Regions from separate parts of the Candidatus Pantoea rara genome, predicted to be linked through region 1. Evidence: predicted binding sites of a transcription regulator. Region 1 holds the regulator's gene; each other region holds the start of a gene.

Region 1 (4,572 bases):
AGCCCCTATATTCATGGCCTGATGGCGGTATGCCGCGCGCGCGGCTGGCTGGCAGTGGTGATGCATTTTCGCGGCTGTAGCGGCGAACCTAACCGGCTGAACCGCATCTACCACTCCGGCGAAACTGAAGATGCCCGCTTCTTCCTGCACTGGCTGCGCAGCCGCTGGGGTCACGTTCCCACCGCCGCCGTCGGTTTCTCACTGGGCGGCAACATGCTGGGCTGCCTGCTGGGCCAGCAGGGCACAGCCGCTGAGGTGGATGCGGCCGTGATTGTCTCCGCTCCGCTGCTGCTGGAACCGTGCAGCGTGAAACTGGAACGCGGCTTCTCACGTTTCTATCAGTACTACTTGCTGGCGCAGCTCAAGAAGAATGCCCGCCGCAAACTGCATGCCTGGCCGGACACGCTGCCGGTCAATCTGACGCAACTCAAAGCGCTGCGGCGACTGCGCGATTTTGATGATGCGATTACCGCCCGCGCCCACGGTTTTGTTGATGCAGCAGATTACTATCATCGCGCCAGCGCTATGCCCTGGCTGAAGCACACAGAGAAACCGCTGCTGATCATCCACGCCAAAGATGATCCCTTTATGAGTGATGAAGTGATCCCGCACAGCAGCCAATTATCTGCCACTATTACTTATCAACTGACCCCCCACGGCGGCCACGTAGGTTTTGTCGGCGGGACGTTACGCCAGCCTGAAATGTGGCTGGAACAGCGCATCCCGCAGTGGATCGCCCCTTTTCTGGATAACTGATCACGTGATTATTCCCTGGCAACAGGTCTCACCAGAGACCCTTGAAAATCTGATTGAAACCTTTGTACTACGCGAAGGCACAGACTACGGCGAGCAGGAACGCAGCCTGCTGGACAAAGTAGCTGATGTGCGACGCCAGCTGGAAACCGGTGAAGTGGTGCTGGTGTGGTCGGAACTGCATGAATCGGTCAACATCATGCCACGCAAAGAATTTCGCGGCTGATGCACCCGGCATCATTTCATGATAACAATGCTCATCGCCCGACCTCACAGGGAGCTTTTCTATGTCTGCACGTCATCCCATTATCGCGGTGACCGGTTCCAGCGGCGCAGGAACCACCACCACCAGCCTCGCGTTTCGCAAAATCTTTCAGCAGCTCGATCTCCATGCGGCCGAACTGGAAGGTGACAGCTTTCACCGCTTTACCCGCCCGGAAATGGATATGGCAATTCGTAAGGCGCGCGATTTAGGACGTCATGTCAGCTACTTCGGCCCGGAAGCCAATGACTTTGGTCTGCTGGAGCAGAGCTTTAAAGAGTATGGTCAAAGCGGACAGGGCCAATCACGTAAATATCTGCACACCTACGATGAAGCCGTGCCGTGGAATCAGGTGCCCGGCACCTTTACGCCCTGGCAGCCGCTGCCGCAGAACACCGACATTCTCTTTTATGAAGGCCTGCATGGCGGCGTGGTGACGGCGCAGCACAACGTGGCGGAACAGGTCGATCTGCTGGTGGGCGTGGTGCCGATTGTTAATCTGGAGTGGATTCAGAAGCTGGTGCGCGACACCGGCGAGCGCGGTCATTCACGCGAAGCGGTGATGGATTCCGTGGTGCGCTCGATGGAAGATTACATCAATTTCATCACGCCACAGTTCTCACGCACTCACCTCAACTTTCAACGCGTCCCGACTGTCGATACCTCAAACCCATTCGCTGCCCGCGCCATTCCGTCACTGGATGAGAGCTTTGTGGTGATTCACTTTCAGGCGCTGGAAGATATCGACTTCCCCTACCTTTTGGCGATGCTGCAGGGTTCGTTTATCTCGCACATCAATACGCTGGTAGTGCCCGGCGGCAAAATGGGTCTGGCGATGGAGTTGATCATGGGTCCGCTGGTGAAGCGACTGATGGAAGGCAAACGGATTGAATAAAAGGCCAGTCATGGCTTCTCAGCCGAGTGACTGGACCTGATCAGGGTGAATCTGACAGCAACACGTACGTTCCACACGCAGGGAGCCGCCTGACACCGGGCTGGCTCAGATTTTGCCCGTGACTTTAACGGCCCCTCAGCCTGTTACAGCTCAATGACTTCATAGCTATGGGTAATCGTCACACCTTTACCCAGCATAATGGCCACCGAACAATATTTTTCAGCAGAAAGATCCACCGCGCGTGAGACCGCTTTATCCTGGAGCCCTTTACCACTCACGATAAAATGCAGGTTGATGTGCGTAAAGATTCGCGGCGCCTCTTCACGACGTTCTGAGGTCAGTTTTACTTCACAATCAGCCACATCGTTGCGGCCTTTTTGCAGAATTGAAACCACGTCAATCGCGCTGCATCCGCCGGCCGCCATCAGCACCATCTCCATTGGGCTGGGCGCTTTATCACCCGAATTTCCATCCATCAGTATCTGATGGCCGGATGAGGATTCTCCGAGGAATGTCAGCCCTTCTACCCATTTCACTCTTGCCTGCATGATTTTTGCTCCGGAATACGCTGTTTTCTCGCCAGAGTACGCTTTCGCCTGGTAAACAGCAATCCAGAGAAATCCGCCTATAGCTGAAGCGAGACAACAGAAGACAGTCGGCAAAAGCTGTGCTACAAACAGTGCTGAAAATATTTTTCGTCACCCGATGGCGAAGCCGGGAAGGATGATGCGCACTGCGCCTGATGCGGCCCGAATAATTTCCTGAAATGGAAACGCTTGAAGCTTTCACCGCCTGACAGGGAAAACTGCCCCCTGTATTTTGGGCACGATTACAACAGAGGATAATAGCGAATGGTTCTCGGCAAACCGCAAACAGACCCTACACTCGAATGGTTCCTGTCCCATTGCCATATTCACAAGTATCCATCCAAAAGTACGCTGATTCACCAAGGTGAAAAAGCAGAAACGCTTTACTACATCGTTAAAGGTTCCGTCGCGGTTCTGATTAAAGATGAAGAAGGCAAAGAGATGATTCTTTCCTACCTGAATCAGGGCGATTTTATTGGTGAGCTTGGCCTGTTCGAAGAAGGCCAGGAGCGCAGCGCCTGGGTGCGTGCGAAAAGTGCGTGCGAAGTGGCGGAGATTTCTTACAAGAAATTCCGTCAGCTGATCCAGGTTAACCCTGACATCCTGATGCGACTCTCATCGCAGATGGCGCGTCGCCTGCAGGTCACGTCTGAAAAAGTGGGTAACCTCGCTTTCCTCGACGTCACCGGACGCATTGCACAGACCCTGCTCAACCTGGCGAAGCAGCCAGATGCCATGACGCATCCCGACGGCATGCAAATCAAAATCACGCGTCAGGAAATTGGCCAGATTGTTGGTTGTTCACGTGAAACCGTGGGCCGTATTTTGAAGATGCTGGAAGATCAGAACCTGATCTCCGCACACGGCAAAACCATCGTCGTTTACGGCACCCGCTAATTCCTGTCACCCACGGCGTGATGGCAACATCACGCCGTTATTGTTTGTGTTGGGCCGATGTGGCGTCGAATTATTTACCATCCTGAAGTTAACTACGCCTTGCGGCAAACGCTGGTGCTCTGTCTGCCGGTGGCGCTGGGCTGGCTGGCTGGCGACCTGCAAAAAGGTCTCCTGTTCTCATTAGTGCCCGCCTGCTGCAACATCGCCGGTCTGGATACCCCGCATAAACGCTTCTTCAAACGCCTGATCGTTGGCGGCAGCCTGTTTGCCCTCGGCAGCTTTCTGATGCAGTGGCTTACCCTGCATGCTATTCCGCTGCCGCTGATCCTGTTTGCCATGCCCTTATTGCTCGGCGTTACCGGCGAGATCAGCCCGCTGCATGCTCGTCTGCTGCCCGGCACCCTGATTGCCGCCATCTTTACCCTGAGCCTGATTGGCCGCATGCCAATCTATGTTCCCCCGCTGCTCTATATCGGCGGCACGCTGTGGTACGGGCTGTTCAACTGGTTCTGGTTCTGGCTGTGGAAAGAGCAGCCGATGCGCGAGAGCCTGAGCCTAATCTACCGCGAGCTGGCTAACTACTGCGACGCCAAATATACCCTGCTGACGCAGCTGACCGACCCGGAAAAGGCACTGCCACCGCTGCTGGCCCGTCAGCAAAAAGTGGTCGATCTGATTAACACCTGTTATCAGCAGATGCATATGCTGTCGGCAAGTCGCGATCACAGCCATAAACGGCTGACGCGCGCCTTTCAGGTCGCGCTGGATCTGCAGGAACATATCTCGGTCAGCCTGCATCGGCCGGAAGAAGTGCAGAAGCTGGTCGAACAGAGCCATGCGGAAGCGGTGATCCGCTGGAATGCCAAAACCATTTCAGCCCGGCTGCGGGTGCTGGCGGATAACATCCTTTATCACCAGCTACCCGACCGCTTTGCGATGGATAAACAGCTCGGCGCGCTGGAGAAGATCGCGCATCAGCATCCCGACAATCCGGTGGGTAACTTCTGTCTTTACCACTTCAACCGCATTGCGCGGGTTCTGCGCACGCAGAAACCCCTGTATCAGCGCGATCTCATGGCGGACCGTCAGCGTCGTCTGCCGCTGTTACCGGCACTGCGCAGTTATCTTTCGTTCCGCTCCTCGGCGCTGCGCACTGCCGGACGCTTTGCGGTGATGCT
Region 2 (4,572 bases), 1.7 Mb from region 1:
ACGTCAGGGTGCCCACAATAATATTGATACCCGCCATCATAATTAAAAAGCCGAGCAGGGTTTTGAAGGTGCCTTCCACCACCTTGCCTGCCGATTTTTTTTGCAGCAGCAGACCAATCAGGGCAATAAAGGCAATCAGAATAGACGCCTGCCCCAGCAGATCTTTGACCAGGAAGTCGATCACACTATTCATGGGCGGCGACCTTCTCGTTGCGTTCTCTTAAAAAGGCCAGAATCTTCTGCTCTATTTCCGCTTTATCGGTGAGCCGGTTAAGAATAATGACCCGTTTAATCTGTTCCGGACTGGCGTCGGCGTTTAATACGTCGGCAAAGGCTTTTTGTGTCAGGATCATATCTGACTTAAATGCATTCGCTTCTGAAATGGTGGTGTGATCGATATCGGCCTCAATTTCCAGTTTTTTTAATACCGCTTTCGCGCTCATCTCAATCGCAAAACTGGAGCCTAATCCACAACCACAGACACATAATATTTTCAGCATGGTTTTTTCCTCACACTATATTGAGTTGTTTAGCGAGTTTGTAATGGTGCCCGTCAATATCGACCAGGCGTTTTTGCATGCTTATTAAATCAATCGGGATCGGTTTATTACTGCCATTAATAATGACGGCTTTATTCCGCATGCCTGACTGAATACAACGCACCACTTCACTGGCCATAATGGTACCCTGATAAATTTCTTCGCAGGTAGGATCACCATTGCGCAGTCCGTAACCGAGAATGGTTTTACGGATGCGTACACCAATAAGCGGCTCAAGCTGTTTGATTAAGGTGTCGATCGCCCCCTGAAAGCCGGGCGAATATTCACGGGTGTAACCTTCAGAACAGAGGATGACCACGCTGTTCTGCTCTGCCAGTCGCCCGGTAATGCGCTGCGCCAGTTGTGGCAGCGGGATCTGGCACTCCGGGATTAACGCAATGTCCGCGTTGGATTTAATCGCCGACTGCAGCGTTAATTCACCGCAATAGCCGCCGAGCAACTCCAGCATAAAAACCCGGCCGGGTAAGGCGCGGCCGGTATTGCGCAGTTTCGCGACCTCTTTTAATACCTGCTCGCAGGCGGTGGAAAAACCCAGCGTGTAATCACTGCCAAAGACATCATTATCGATGGTCATGCCGACACCGAAACAATTAACCCCAGACTCAGACAGGATGTGGAGAAATTGCAGCGAACCGTCACCACCCGCCATGATTAATACGTCAATGCGGGCGCTTTTCAGCTGGCGCGCAATTAACTCATATTCGCTGCGAACCAGTTTCTTTTGCGTGCGACCCGATTGCATAACGGGAATCGGGGCGATCGAAAAGTCGAGCAGATCGCGTTGGCTGATATCACGATGGTTATTTTCCAGCAGGCCGGGAATGCCGCCGTCAAATATCACCATCTCAGCCTGCGCCAGACGCCCTATCTGGAAGACAAAATTATTAATGCCGGTGACATCCCCGCCACTGATTACCATTCCAATGCGCATTTCCCTCACCCCACTAACTTACTCTGCTGAGGAACATTCTTCCGGTTCGTGGGGTTGCTATTTGCAGAGGAGATCACAGTTATGCACGGTATTTTTTAGGCAGGTGTGTTGACAGCGGCAGTTTATCAGCATTATCTGTGAATCAGGTCACATTATTAGCGAACGTAACGTTCACAGCGAAATGATATAAATCAGCAGGTTAGTTAAACAGACATCAAAATTCGATTTCGCCACACGCGGGTGCCGATTTCGTTATTTCTTGCTGTTGCAAATTTGTGACTTTCGCCTCATTTTTACCGGATCGGGCCCGGATAAGACGTTAAAGAAATAGTTTTAAGCGGTGTGGCGGGATTATTTCAGGGCAAATCTGGCAGGCGTATTTCAGGGGGACGCAGGAGAGGTAGAAAATGAATCGGGGGCGCAGCAGTGAGCCGCTACGCCCCGAAAAACTTACTTCGCGTAAGCTTCGGTAGACAGCGTCAGGGTGACGTCGTCGCTTACCGCTGGGACATATTTGTCCAGTTTGAAGTCAGAACGCTTGATGGTGCCGGTGGCATCAAAACCAATCGCCTGCTTCTTCACCATCGGATGCTCGCCCTGCTTGTTCAGCGTCGCGTGCAGCGTAACAGGCTTAGTGATGCCTTTCAGCGTCAGGTTGCCTTCAACGTCAAATTTGTTGTCGCCCTTGGCAACCACTTTGGTGCTGTGGAAGGTCGCCGTCGGGTATTTGGCCGTGTCGAAGTACTCTGCGCCTTTGAACTCTTTGGTCAGCGCCGCAACGTGGCTGTCGATTTTGCTGACTGGCAGGGTCACATCAACGCGTGATGCTTCTGGATGATCTTTATCAAATACCAGCGTACCGGACGCATCAGGAATATCTGCGGTAGGATTTGAGAAGCCGAAATGGTTCCAGGCAACAATCACCGACGTATGCTCAGGGTTCAGCTGGTAGTGCATCGCCTCAGCCTGCGATAACGGAGCGTAGAGGGTAGCAGCGGCTAACAGGGGCAGTGCGATACGTTTGAAGTTCTTCACAGTCAATTCCTTATGCGGACAAAAGTGAACTGAGTGTGGTCCAGTTTGCCCGGAATAGACAGTGAAGAGATTTGTCGGTAATTTTCAAATAAATTCAGCAACTTTTTGCCGGGCGCTACAGATTTCCGCCGCCGGTAAACAGCACCCGCCAGCGGCGGCGATCCTGAATCAGCGTGCGGTGCAGCTGTTGAAGATCAGAGAGGGTCAGCGCATCAACCTGTGCCGCGTCCACTTCTGCCAGGCCATTTTCATGGCGCAACTGCGCCAGAGGTTGCGCGACTTCCTGGCTCAGCAGACGCGCTTTCAGTGCCACCAGATCACAACCCGCCAGCGTTTCGTTCAGAGAACGCAGGAAGTTGCGGCAGTAGCGCAGCAGTGACAGCGCGCTGTAATCGGGCGACTGCAGCGCAAACAGGACGCCATCTTCATCAGCACAGCGCATATAGCGGCTACTGACCACATAACCAATGGGCTGCTCAACGCGATAGCGCTGGAAAAAGCGTGGCTCATAGATCAGCGCCAGCGCGCGCAATGCAGCCAGCTGTTCAGGACGGTGCAGCGGAATAAACAGCAGCAGCGCGTTGTCCGTGCTGGCGTGCGGCTGGCGTGTCATGCCGGTTTGCGTAGTCATGCGTTTCGGGGGCGTTGCTGGATTCACCGGCAGCGACAGCGCGCTCAGCCGCCGGGCAATCAGCGAATGCAGCGCCGCGTTGCCGCCTTTCAGCGCTGCCCGCCAGCAATCTGGCGCAAAGGTCGCTGCCATCTGATAAGGCAACTGCCGCAGCAGCGCGCGGATGGCGATGCTTTCGACAGGCGATGGCAGGTTTGCCGCAACCGGCAGTGTCAGTGCGATGACAATCTGGCTAAGCGCCTGATCCGTCACCGCCTCATCCTTTGTCAGCTGGAGCGTCAGTTGCCACACGCCCTCCACTTCCTGCCAGCTGCCGTTCCCGCCCAGATGACGCAGCGCAGCAAACAGCGGACGCAATCGCCGTCCCAGTGCTTCGCCCACCTCGGCGGTAAACGTTGAGTAAAACTCCGGTCGCAGGATCAGCGTTGCCTGCGGGTCATCGGACGGATGATGCGGCAATGCCACTGCCTTTGCGGGCAGCGGCTCAGTGATGACGGTGGTATCGAGCGGGTAGAAGGTGAAATTCGCAGCGGGCAGCGCCTCAGGCGGTAAGGGCTGCCACGCTGTCAGCGGCAGGCTGAAGCCCTGCGTGATAAGGTTTTCCGTGGCCGGGTGCGGTGTGCACTTCAGCCGCGTGCCCGGCGCACTGTTAAGGCTTTTCAGCAGCGGCAGCAGTTCAGGCACGGTTTCATCCGGTGCAAAGCCGATGGCGCGCTGTCGCAGCTGCTCCATCGGTGACAGCGTCACAAATCGCTGCTGCGCCAGCTGATGATAATGCTGATGTTGCACCGAACTGGTCTGGCTTAGCGCATCGAGATAGCGGTCGATCAGTTCATTGACGACATCAGGCTGCTGCGTTTCGACACCCAGCCCCAGCCAGAGCGCGCCACCCGCCTGATAGATCCACTTCAGCTCCAGCCACTCTGCCAGCCCCTGTTCACGCAGGATAGCCAGCAAAGAACCTGGCGCTTCATCCAGAAGAAACTCACGCCATAACGTGACACCGTCACCGGCACTCAGCAACCAGGTGCGCCATAACGCGGGTGAGGCGGTATCGGCCAGTTGCCAGCAGCTATCGCTGAGCAGGTGCGGCGGTGGCAGATCCTGCTGCCACTGACCCGCAGGCAGCGCGGTGGCAAACTGGCGCGCCAGCTGCTCCAGTTCATCCAGTGACTGCGGTCCCTGCAGCCAGAGCCGTATATTGCTGGCGAAATAGTAACGCTGGTGGAAGTGACGCAGCGCGCGTTGCAGCGCAGACATCTCATCGCCAAAGCTCGCCCGGCTGCCGATATGGAAGCGCTGAAATTCAGCGGGTGACTGAACGGCATGCAACAGTGCCGCTTCGATGCGGGATGGCTCATGACGCTGCAACAGCTGATATTCGGCGTCGATCACTGCCACTTCCTGCGCGATAG
Region 3 (4,572 bases), 1.4 Mb from region 1:
CGGGCGCGGACTTCCATCCCGGCCTGGATCGTTCCCTGTTTGATGCGACCTTCCATAAAGGCGAAGATCAGGATGTCGACAGCTATAGCGCCTTTTTTGACAATGGTCATCGCCGTAAAACCGAGCTGGACAGCTGGCTGCGTGAGCGCGGCATTACCCATCTGGTGATGCTGGGCCTGGCGACGGACTACTGCGTGAAATATAGCGTTTTGGATGCGCTGGAGCTGGGGTATCACGTTGAGGTGGTGAAAGAGGGTTGCCGCGGCGTGAATCTGAATCCTGAGGACAGTGAGATCGCCTTTGCACAAATGACCGCTCAGGGCGCGATTCTGATTTAAATATTGAGCTGGCATTACGCCAGCTTATTTAATGCAATCAGTGCAGATGGATGCGGGTGACATCCGGATCGATGCCGAATTCGTCTTTCAGCTCTTTTTTCGACTTCATTACCATCTCGCCACCTTTGGCAATGGTCATATGCTGTGGCGCGTCATTGTGCCTCGCCTGCCACATCATCACCAGCTGCAGGCAGTTGTCGCGCTGCTCCTGAGTCAGTGCCACGCCATCCGGCCATTTTCCAATTTCGACTGCCGTCGCCAGTCGCTGATAGACTTCAGGCGTCATCGACGCAAGCATTGCTTCAAGTTGTTCCTTCATCGCCGTTACCCTTTGGTCTGTTCGCCCTGCTCGTCGGTAAAATTCAGCGAGGCGGAGTTAACACAGTAGCGTTCGCCGGTGGGTTGCGGGCCATCGGGGAAAACATGCCCCAGATGCGCATCGCAACTGCCACAGCGGATCTCAACACGTTGCATGCCGTGTGAATCATCTTCGATGTAGCGAATCGCATCGTCACTGACCGGCTGATAAAAGCTGGGCCAGCCACAGCCAGAATCATATTTGGTTTCTGAGAGAAAAAGTGGCGCCTCACAAACCAGGCAGTGGTAGATCCCTTCCTGCTTGTTGTGCAGCAGTGCGCCGCTGTAAGGCGGTTCCGTTCCGCGCTGCTGTGTCACATAACGCTGCATTTCTGTCAGCTCGGCGATTTTTGCGTCGGGTGCGGTGTCTTTAGCCATTTTTAGGATTCCGGGGAAGTGCCATTCTGTAAAATTCGACTATTATTCTAACAAATGATCAACATTACCGGGTCTTATTTTGTGCTCACCCTTTCATGCCGTCAATCGCAAAGCGTATTTGTGACTTTGATCACCTTTTATCCCGGGCATCCCTATATATTCGGCGATTGATTCGGCGAAACGCGGTACCCCTGGCGGCGCGCAAGCGGTTGCGCATCGAATTATTCCTTGCAGGCGAATTGACCTGTCGCAACAATTGACACGATTCCGCTTGACGCCTGGTAAGGTTTTTGTAATTTTACAGGCAACCTTTTATTCACTAACCAATAGCTGGTGGAATATATGACTATCAAAGTAGGTATCAATGGTTTCGGCCGTATCGGTCGCATCGTTTTCCGTGCTGCTCAAAAGCGTTCTGACATCGAAATCGTTGCTATCAACGATCTGCTGGACGCGGATTACATGGCGTACATGCTGAAGTATGACTCTACTCACGGTCGTTTTGACGGCACCGTAGAAGTTCAGGATGGCGCACTGGTGGTTAACGGTAAAAAAATCCGTGTGACTGCTGAACGTGATCCGGCGAACCTGAAGTGGGATGAAGTGGGCGTTGACGTCGTTGCTGAAGCAACCGGTATCTTCCTGACGGACGAAACCGCACGTAAACACATCACCGCTGGTGCTAAGAAAGTCGTTCTGACCGGTCCATCTAAAGATGACACCCCAATGTTTGTTCGTGGTGCAAACTTCGACAAATATGATGGTCAGGATATCGTTTCTAACGCTTCCTGTACTACCAACTGCCTGGCACCGCTGGCTAAAGTCATCAACGACAAGTTCGGCATCGTTGAAGGTCTGATGACCACAGTTCACGCGACCACTGCAACCCAGAAAACCGTTGATGGTCCGTCTCACAAAGACTGGCGCGGCGGCCGCGGCGCATCGCAGAACATTATTCCTTCATCAACTGGCGCAGCGAAGGCCGTTGGTAAAGTTCTGCCAGAGCTGAACGGCAAACTGACCGGTATGGCATTCCGCGTCCCTACCCCTAACGTTTCCGTTGTTGACCTGACCGTGCGTCTGGAAAAAGCGGCTTCTTACAAAGAAATCTGTGCTGCAATCAAAGCGGCTGCAGAAGGTGAGATGAAAGACGTTCTGGGCTACGTTGAAGATGATGTGGTTTCTACCGACTTCAATGGCGAAATCCTGACTTCAGTGTTTGACGCTAAAGCCGGTATCGCGCTGAACGACAACTTTGTGAAACTGGTTTCCTGGTACGATAACGAAACTGGCTACTCAAACAAAGTTCTCGACCTGATTGCGCTGGTTTCTGCTAAATAAGGCAGCCAGACATCATTGAGAATAAGGGCGACTTCGGTCGCCCTTTTTTTATACACACAGGAAGGAATTGAACATGCAAGATAAGCTGTTTTCTCTGCCGGTGGTGAATCAGATCTCCCCTTACCTCTCTCAGCGTCAGGTGGGTGAACTCCCGGCCATTGTCATCAGTCATCCTAAGGTGCGGGCAGCAGTCACCCTGCAGGGCGCGCACCTGATTGCCTGGCAGCCGAGCGGAGAAAAGCCCGTGCTCTGGCTAAGCAATAAGAGTCTCTTCTCACCGGGCAAAGCGATTCGCGGCGGCGTACCCATCTGCTGGCCATGGTTTGGCCCGGCGGGTGATCCGGCGCATGGTTTTGCCCGTGTTCAGCCGTGGAAGCTGACTGCGCATGATGAGAATGAAGAGGGCGTGATGCTGACGCTGGTGCTGGAGAGCAACGCACAGACGCTGAAACTCTGGCCGCATGAGTTTACTCTGATTGCCCGTTTCCGCCTGGGCCAGCATTGCGAGATCGAGCTGGAAGCCTATGGCGACTATGAAGCCACGGCAGCGCTGCATAGCTACTTCACCGTCAACAATATCAACGGTGTTGAGGTTTCCGGTCTGGGCAACAGCTATATCGACAAAGTGAATAATGGCGAGGTTGCCAGCAGCGACGGCAAGCAACGTTATCCTGGACGCATCGACCGTATCTTTACCGCTGCAGAAGACTGCTCAGTTATCAATGATACGACGGGTGAACGGCAAATTGAGGTTTATCACCATCATCATAGTGACGTTGTCACGTGGAACCCGGGTGTGGAACTTTCCTGTAGCATGTCAGATATGGCGAATGAAGGTTACAGGACAATGGTGTGTGTAGAGACGGCGCGTATCAGCAAACCGTTACGCAGCGCCGGCGAAAAACCAGCACGACTGGCCACGACGTTCCGCCTGAAGAAGAAAGCCGCAGCCAGCGACAAGGTCAACGGCTAAACGATATCCAGCGGTGACTTATGCTGTGGTGCTGGCCAGGCACGATCGATGAGCTGCAAATCCTCATTGGTCAGTTCTACCTCCAGCGCCGCAGCATTTTCCTGAACGTGAACCACAGAACTGGCTTTGGGAATGGCAATCACACCTGGCTGACGAATCACCCAGGCCAGCAGCAGTTGCGCCACGCTGATGCCCTTTTGCAGTGCAATCTGAGTCAGCAACGAATCGGTAAAGAGTGAGTCACGTAACCGTCCCGCCTGTGCCAGTGGGCAATAGGCCATAAGCGGCATCTCACGCTGCTGACAGGCCGGAAGCAGATCAAATTCAATGCCGCGTGATGCCAGATGATAGAGCACCTGATTGGTCGCGCACTGATTCCCTTCCGGTTCATCCCACAGTTCTGCCATATCGTCTGTGTCAAAATTCGAGACGCCCCAGTGACGGATCTTGCCCTGCTGCTGCAGGCGTTCCATGGCGCGCAGGGTCTCTTCCAGCGGGACATTGCCGCGCCAGTGCAACAGGTAGAGGTCAAGATAATCGGTCTGCAGGCGGCGCAGGCTGCGCTCACAGGCTTCGATGGCATCCACTTCGCCTGCATTCCATGGATAGACTTTTGACACCAGCAGAGCCTTGTCGCGACGCCCCAGCAGTGCCTGCCCAACCACCTCTTCGGCTCCGCCATCCGCATACATTTCGGCGGTATCGATTAGCGTCAAGCCACACTCAAGGCCCGCCTGCAATGCGGCGATTTCGCCGGTACGCTGTGCGAGGTTTTCGCCCATATACCAGGTACCCTGACCAATCACGGGCAGGTTTTGATGTCCGGCAAAGTTAATCGTGTTACGCATTGTGCTCTCCCGCCCCATTTCAGGGCCCCGAAAAAGAACAGAGGGCATCAGATGCCCCCTTTAGATGCAAATGAAGCGTTATCAGAAGGTATAACTCACCCCCGTCCAGATTAACGCCTGTCCGCTTTTATCGATCATCGGGCTATCTTTGATTTCGCTGTCGAAGCTGATGTAACGCCCCGTCAGGCTCGCATTCCACTCTGGCGAAATCTGATAGCTGGCATTCAGTTCGACATAAGGTGACCAGCTGTCATCTGGCTTATAACGGCTGATGCCGGTACGGGCGCTCTCATGCGCTGAGACACCATAGTAATAACGGTTTTGATTGGCGCTGTTC

The links. Region 1 encodes CRP, which controls carbon source genes, mostly activating them, when cyclic AMP is high. Its sites were predicted from a motif close to ATGTGANNNNNNTCACAT; they were not measured.
Region 2: ACR8BF_RS09885 (6-phosphofructokinase) is a predicted target of CRP. The motif match lies at 1,765-1,782, and genes of this name have one in related genera.
Region 3: msrB (peptide-methionine (R)-S-oxide reductase MsrB) is a predicted target of CRP. The motif match lies at 1,192-1,209, and genes of this name have one in related genera.

The regions. Positions count from the first base shown of each region.
Region 1 is NZ_CP194942.1:419,606-424,177, reverse strand. Features, by position in the region: gene ACR8BF_RS01950 (hydrolase) at 1-756, shown strand, start outside; gene ACR8BF_RS01945 (YheU family protein) at 761-979, shown strand; gene ACR8BF_RS01940 (phosphoribulokinase) at 1,041-1,910, shown strand; gene ACR8BF_RS01935 (OsmC family protein) at 2,054-2,458, opposite strand; gene crp (cAMP-activated global transcriptional regulator CRP) at 2,762-3,394, shown strand; gene ACR8BF_RS01925 (YccS/YhfK family putative transporter) at 3,452-4,572, shown strand, end outside.
Region 2 is NZ_CP194942.1:2,098,945-2,103,516, forward strand. Features, by position in the region: gene ACR8BF_RS09875 (PTS sugar transporter subunit IIC) at 1-193, opposite strand, end outside; gene ACR8BF_RS09880 (PTS sugar transporter subunit IIB) at 186-500, opposite strand; gene ACR8BF_RS09885 (6-phosphofructokinase) at 511-1,491, opposite strand; gene ACR8BF_RS09890 (YceI family protein) at 1,942-2,526, opposite strand; gene pqqF (pyrroloquinoline quinone biosynthesis protein PqqF) at 2,642-4,572, opposite strand, start outside.
Region 3 is NZ_CP194942.1:1,834,914-1,839,485, reverse strand. Features, by position in the region: gene pncA (bifunctional nicotinamidase/pyrazinamidase) at 1-338, shown strand, start outside; gene ACR8BF_RS08640 (YeaC family protein) at 376-657, opposite strand; gene msrB (peptide-methionine (R)-S-oxide reductase MsrB) at 663-1,073, opposite strand; gene gapA (glyceraldehyde-3-phosphate dehydrogenase) at 1,416-2,414, shown strand; gene ACR8BF_RS08625 (D-hexose-6-phosphate mutarotase) at 2,488-3,387, shown strand; gene ACR8BF_RS08620 (aldo/keto reductase) at 3,384-4,235, opposite strand; gene ACR8BF_RS08615 (MipA/OmpV family protein) at 4,317-4,572, opposite strand, start outside.